2 regions of the Croceicoccus sp. genome follow, and region 1 is predicted to be linked to the other one. Evidence: riboswitches for the same ligand, from Rfam matches in the RefSeq annotation. Region 1 holds a riboswitch; the other holds the start of a gene.

Region 1 (3,411 bases):
GCCCGGGCCGCGTGGAAGGGCAAGAAGGTCGAGATATTTAGAGAAGTGCTGAACATCTTCGACAGCCGGGACAAGGACATCGCCTATTATTACGAGTCCTACATCCCCGCCTTCGATGCAGGTGCTCCGGTGGAAGGCCGGTTGAGCCGCGTGGTCGAGCCTCGAACTGTGAGGATTGGCGCAAAGGTCAATTTCTAGCGAAATCCCTTGATGGGCGGCGCTGCAGCACGTCTGCGGCGCCATCCTTCGTTTGTATATTCCTCAATCGCCGAGCCAATCATGCACCTCACGAAGTCACTGCCATCCCTGTCTCTGCGCCGACGAATTGGTGCCTTGTTTGCCGGATTGATCGCCGCCAACATTGGGGTCTGGGTCTGGGCATTCAGCCTGTTTCATGCACAGCCGTTAATGCTCGGCACCGCTGTGCTTGCCTGGGGGCTGGGCCTGCGTCACGCGGTTGATGCCGATCATATTGCGGCGATTGACAATGTGACCCGCAAGCTGATGCAGGACGGGCAGCGCCCGGTTTCGGTCGGATTCTGGTTCGCGATCGGGCATTCCGGAATCATTGCCATAGCATCGATCATCATTGCGGTGACGGCCAGCGCGCTGTCGCAGTTCGGCGCCTTCAAGGAAATCGGTGGCGTGATTGCAACCGTGATTTCCGCGCTTTTCCTGTTCACGATCGCCGGCATGAACCTGGTCATCCTGCGCTCTGTCTGGCGGACTTTTGCCCATGTTCGTGCAGGCGGCAGCTATGCCGAGGACGATCTTGATCTGCTATTGGGTGGGCGCGGTCTGCTTTCCAGACTGTTCAGGCCGATGTTCCGCCTCGTGAACAAAAGCTGGCATATGGCCCCGCTGGGGTTTCTGTTCGGGCTTGGGTTCGATACAGCAACCGAAGTTGCCATTCTGGGCATGTCGGCCAGCCAGGCCGCCGATGGCCTGTCGATCGGGACAATCCTGGTCCTGCCCGCCCTGTTCGCGGTCGGTATGGCCCTCATCGATACGGCGGACGGCGTGGTGATGCTGGGCGCTTATGAATGGGCCTTCGTGAAGCCGATCCGCAAGCTCTACTACAACATCACCATCACCCTGATCTCGGCCATCGTGGCGATTGTCATTGGTGGAATCGAAACGCTGGCCCTGATTGGCGACAAGCTGGCCCTTACGGGTGCGCCATGGCGGATCGCCATTGAACTGGGTGAAAATTTCAATGGTCTGGGCTTCGCCATCATCGGTCTTTTCGTGTTCTGCTGGCTGGCGAGTTACGCGATCTATCGATGGAAGCGGTTCGATGAAATCGAGGTTTCGGTCGGTGCCTGACCGTCCACGTTGCGTGAAGCAACATCATCAATTGGCTTGGCTGGCATTTTCGTCTAGAGCGCGCGGTGAAGGATCGGGGTAACCCGCCCTTCAATGATCGCGCCGGTGCCCCGCAAGGGGCTTAATCGGGAATGCGGTGCGGGAGCGTGCTCCCAAATCCGTGGCTGTCCCTGCAACTGTAAGCGGATAGCGCGATGCACATGCTCCTGAATTCAGGAGCAGCCACTGGGCAGCGCGCAAGCGCCAAGTCTGGGAAGGCGTGCATCAAGCTGTGACCCGCGAGCCAGGAGACCTGCCGGCGCACCGGTCGCTCTTGCCTGATCCAGGGGATGGTCACGGCACGGTAACTCTCCGTCTGAGCGACGAAGCTGTGTGGCTGGGGCTGCACGGGTTGCGTGGTTACGGGTGCTTTGTCGCGCCCGCCCGTCGTCGCGCGCCGACCGGACTTGTCCGGCAAGCCCCGCCGTGTCTCGCTCTGGCGCGCGGGGAAGTTACTATGCCAGACCTGTCCAAGGCGTCCCTGTCCAAGGTGCCGGTCACCATCATCACGGGCTTTCTGGGCGCGGGGAAAACCACGCTCATCAGCCACCTGATCCACAATGCCGGTGGCCGCAGGCTGGCCGTGGTGGTCAACGAATTCGGTTCGCTGGGTGTGGATGGCGAGATTCTGCAGTCCTGCGCCATTCCTGATTGCCCGGCGGAAAACATCGTAGAGCTGGCCAATGGCTGCATCTGCTGCACCGTGGCGGACGATTTCATCCCGACGGTGGAAAAGCTGCTGGCGCTTGATCCGCGCCCCGATCACATCCTGATCGAGACATCGGGTCTGGCGTTGCCAAAGCCGCTGCTCAAGGCGTTCGACTGGCCTGCGATCCGCAGCCGGATCACCGTGGACGGCGTGCTGGCGCTGGCCGATGCCGAAGCGGTCGCGGCAGGCCGGTTCGCGCCCGATGTGGCAGCGCTTGACGCCCAGCGCGCCGCCGATCCGAGCATCGATCACGAGACGCCGCTGTCGGAAGTGTTCGAGGATCAGCTGGCCTGCGCCGACATGATCCTGCTGACCAAGGTCGATCTGGCCGGACCCCAAGGCGTAGCCGCCGCGCGCGCGATCATCGCGGCAGAGCTTAGTCGCCCGGTTCCGGTGATAGAACTGACCGAAGGCGTGGTCGATCCGCGTGTGATCCTGGGGCTTGATGCCGCAGCCGAGGACGACATCGCCGCGCGCCCATCGCACCATGATGGTGAGGATGATCACGAACACGACGACTTTGACAGCACCGTTATCGAATGGGGCGAGATCGCCGATCCGGCGGCGCTGGTCGCGCGGATCGAGACGCTGGCCCGCGATCACCATATCCTGCGCGTAAAGGGCTATGCCGCCGTTGCGGGAAAGCCGATGCGGCTGCTGGTGCAGGCGGTGGGCGCGCGGGTGCGGCACCAGTACGATCGCCCGTGGCGCCCTGACGAGCCGCGCCGCACCACGCTGGTCGCCATTGCCGAGCACGATCACGTCGACGCCGATGCCATTCGCGCGGTGCTGCTGGCGTAAGGCGCGGGCCATGCACGTCATTTTCCGCGAAACGCACGGGATGGAGGAAACCGCCGTCCCGCAGGATCTGGGGCAAGAGCCCGCGGATCTTGTGGTCCTGTCCTTTTCGGACAGCGATCTGGGGGCGTTCGCGGCGGCATGGCATCAGGCCCGTGCAGACGATGCGACATTTCCTTCGCTGCGGCTCGCCAATCTGGCGGCGCTGATGCATCCGCTGTCGGTCGACACGTATGCCGAGCGGACGCTGTCGGGCGCAAAGGCGATCCTGATCCGGCTGATCGGCGGCACGCCCTATTGGAGCTACGGGCTGCAACAGGTCGAGGCGCTGGCCCGGTCGCGCGGGATCGTGCTGGCCGTGCTGCCCGGCGACGGCTTTGAGGATGCGCGGCTGGATGCGGCCTCGACCGTGCCGGTGACCGCGTTGCGCGAACTTGCGCAGTGGTGCGATGCTGGCGGTGCAAGGGCGGCGCAGGCGGCGCTTGCCGCGCTGTCGCAGCTGGCGGGGCTGATTGATGCCCCCGCCCGGACATTCGATC
Region 2 (3,411 bases), on a different contig from region 1:
TTCGGCGAGATCGAAGTCGATCAGGTTCGTGCTGTCCCGCCGGAACAGGGACAGCGCGGCGAAGAAGGGGCCGTCGCGGCTGCCCTTCTCGATTCCCACGTCATATCCCTCGCTCCGCTCTGGAGAGAGATCGACGTCCCCGTAGAACGAATAGAGCTGATAGAGCGTCGGCGTCTTGAAGCCTTCGCCATAGGACGCGCGGAGACGCAGACCCGACCCGAGAGCGAGCGCGCCATTTGCGCCGAACGTCCACTCGCCGCCAAACAGCTGGTGGTCGTCATATCGAGCACCTGCCGCAAGCGTCACAGCAGACTGCGTCCACGAGAGTTGGCCGTGCCCGCTGGTCAGCGTGGTCGAGCGGTCGCTGCCGGAGTCCTCGAATTCGTACCATTCGCGCGCGGCGCCGAAATCGACACCCAGCGATTCCGTGAAGTCGAGCCGGCCGAACAATTCGGCACGCTCCAGCCCGCCCTTGGTCTCATAGGGGAAATCGCCATAGCTCTCGCCCGTGTAGAGCCGCGTCGTGTCCGAGATGGCATAGCCGCCCCGCAGGTTCAGACTGTCGCCATTGTATTCGGCGCCGATGCGTCCCGAATATTCCTCGGTATCCTGCAGATCGTCAGTGTCGGCGAAGGCATAGAACGGAGCGGGGTAGCCGTCCTGCTCCAGCCGCCCATCGGCGTATCGACCGTTCGCAGTCAGCGACAGACTGTCGTTCAGCCAGAAACGACCGCGCCCCGCCAGTTGCCATTGCCTGAAACCGTCATCCTCATCGCCAGTGCTGGCGGCGCTGAAGCCATCGGTGTCGTAATAGCTCCCGGTCAGCCCTGCCTCCAAACGATCCGTCACGACGCCGCCCGAAAGCGTCGCATAGCCGGTGTCGAATGCGCCATATTCCGCGCTGGCCGAAAGCCCGTCGACCTGCCGCGTGGTGAGGTTCATCACCCCGCCCATCGCGTCCGATCCCCAGATGACGGAATTGGGTCCGCGAAGGAGTTCGATGCGCTCGACACTGCCTGCGAGAATATTGGCGAAATCGAACCCGCCGCCGGGCGCGGCGACGTCGTTCACCTTCACCCCGTCGATCAGCACCAGCAATTGTTCTGAAGCCGCTCCGCGAACGCGGACGCCCGTGAACGATCCCGAAGGACCGTTCCGGCTGATCGTGACGCCGGGGAGACGGCGCAGGACCCTGGCCAGATCGGCCCCCTGCACGGCCTGGATTTCAGGCAGTTCGATGATGGATACAGGCTGTCCGGTATCCTCGACCGACAATTCGAGGCCGGTCGCGGTCACCGTAATCGGCTCAGCGCGCTCGTTCAACATGACGATTTGGTCCGTATCCTGCGCGGCGGCCGGAGACGCGATGGCAAGTGCGGATGTGGCAAGGCAAAAAATTCGACGCATAAATCCTCCAACAAGAACGAATGCCGTTCCTGTCGGAAGACGCGGCGCGCGCGACTATCCGATGCCTTCGGTACACCCCGCCCGACGGCTCGAACGACCGTTACAGGCAGGTCTCCTGACTTCCGGGTCAGCGTGTCTCGCCGGCCTTCCCGATCCCTTGCAGGATCAGTGGCATGAATGGCGAACACTCACCGGTTACAGTTGCGGGGGCAGCGCCGGGATTGCCGGACCGCACGCGTTTGACGCACGGGACAGCGCACCGATCTTCCCTCTTAGGACCAGCCGCGCGAAACATTGCACGGCGGGTCAACCCATAACGATGGCGCGGCTGATAGCCACGCGATCAAGAGTTTGGCAAGCGGAACCTTCATCGACGGCGCGATCTTGCAAGCCCAATTGCTATTGCGAACTCTTATCAAAGATAATCCCGCGACACCCTTTTTTGCCGGTTGCAATCACCTATCTCGGGGCCTACGGCACTTGCCCGACAGAGCGTCCACATAGTGACGAGAGCGGACGCGCCCACGGGAAAGAAGAAGAGGAAGAGAGTCGATGGCACGCAAGAAGATCGCCCTTATCGGTTCGGGCATGATCGGCGGCACGCTCGCCCATCTGGCCGCGAAGAAGGAAATGGGCGACATCGTCCTTTTCGACATTGCCGAGGGCATGCCGCAGGGCAAGGCGCTCGACCTGTCGCAGTGCGGACCCATCGAAGGCTTTGACGCCAGGATCACCGGCACCAATGATTACGCCGACATCGCCGGCGCCGACGTGATCATCGTCACCGCAGGCGTTCCGCGCAAGCCGGGCATGAGCCGCGACGATCTTCTTGGCATCAACCTTAAGGTCATGAAGTCGGTCGGCGAAGGCATCAAGGCCAACGCTCCCGACGCTTTCGTGATCTGCATCACCAACCCTCTTGACGCGATGGTGTGGGCGCTGCGCGAATTCTCGGGCCTGCCGCACAACAAGGTCGTCGGCATGGCCGGCGTGCTGGATTCGGCCCGCTTCGCCACCTTCCTGGCATGGGAGTTCGAGGTGTCGGTCAAGGACGTGAACGCCTTCGTGCTGGGCGGCCACGGCGACACCATGGTCCCGGTGCTGTCCTATTCCACCATCAGCGGCATCCCCGTGGGCGACATGGCCAAGATCAAGGGCGTCGACGCTAGCCGTCTGGACGAGATCGTGCAGCGCACCCGCTCGGGCGGCGGCGAGATCGTCGGCCTGCTCAAGACCGGTTCGGCCTATTACGCACCTGCCACCAGCGCCATCGCCATGGCCGAGGCCTATCTGGGCGATCAGAAGCGCATCCTGCCTTGCGCCGCGCATCTGACTGGCGAATATGGCGTTGACGGTCTGTATGTCGGCGTGCCCGCCGTGATCGGTGCCGATGGCATCGAAAAGGTGGTCGAGATCGAGTTGAGCGACGAGGAGAAGGGCAACCTTCAGGTCTCGGTCGACGCGGTCAAGGAACTGCTGGAAGCCTGCAAGGGCATCGACGGCGACCTCGCCTGAAACTCATTCCGGGCGACCTGCATGTCGCCCGCCCCTCCCGACAAGGAGAGCGTTTAATGTCCATTCTCGTCGACAAGAATACCAAGGTCATCACCCAGGGCATGACCGGATCGACCGGCACGTTCCACACCGAACAGGCGCTGGCCTATGGCACGCAGATGGTCGCGGGCGTAACCCCCGGCAAGGGCGGCACCACCCACATCGGCCTGCCGAACTATAACACGGTTGCCGAAGCCAAGGCCGCGACCGGCGCGACCGCTTCGTGCATCTATGTGCCGCCGCCGTTCGCAGCAGACTCCATTCTCGAGGCGATCGATGCCGAGATGGAACTGATCGTCGCCATCACCGAAGGAATTCCCGTCCTCGACATGGTGCGCGTTAAGCGCGCGCTGCAGGGTTCGAAGTCGCGCCTGATCGGCCCGAACTGCCCCGGTGTCCTGACCCCCGGCGAATGCAAGATCGGCATCATGCCCGGCTCCATCTTCAAGA

The links. Region 1 has a riboswitch for cobalamin ahead of cobW (cobalamin biosynthesis protein CobW). Riboswitches for the same ligand answer to the same signal wherever they lie in the genome.
Region 2: it holds a riboswitch for cobalamin, as region 1 does, so the genes downstream of both, AC4FIJ_RS05175 (TonB-dependent receptor plug domain-containing protein) here and cobW (cobalamin biosynthesis protein CobW) in region 1, are expected to answer to the same signal.

Annotation. Positions count from the first base shown of each region.
Region 1 covers NZ_CFETID010000028.1:12,356-15,766, forward strand. The annotation lists gene AC4FIJ_RS13760 (TonB-dependent receptor) at 1-198, shown strand, start outside; gene AC4FIJ_RS13765 (HoxN/HupN/NixA family nickel/cobalt transporter) at 280-1,326, shown strand; cobalamin riboswitch at 1,413-1,640, shown strand; gene cobW (cobalamin biosynthesis protein CobW) at 1,823-2,875, shown strand; gene cobN (cobaltochelatase subunit CobN) at 2,886-3,411, shown strand, end outside.
Region 2 covers NZ_CFETID010000006.1:28,090-31,500, forward strand. The annotation lists gene AC4FIJ_RS05175 (TonB-dependent receptor plug domain-containing protein) at 1-1,326, opposite strand, end outside; cobalamin riboswitch at 1,496-1,737, opposite strand; gene mdh (malate dehydrogenase) at 1,960-2,922, shown strand; gene sucD (succinate--CoA ligase subunit alpha) at 2,979-3,411, shown strand, end outside.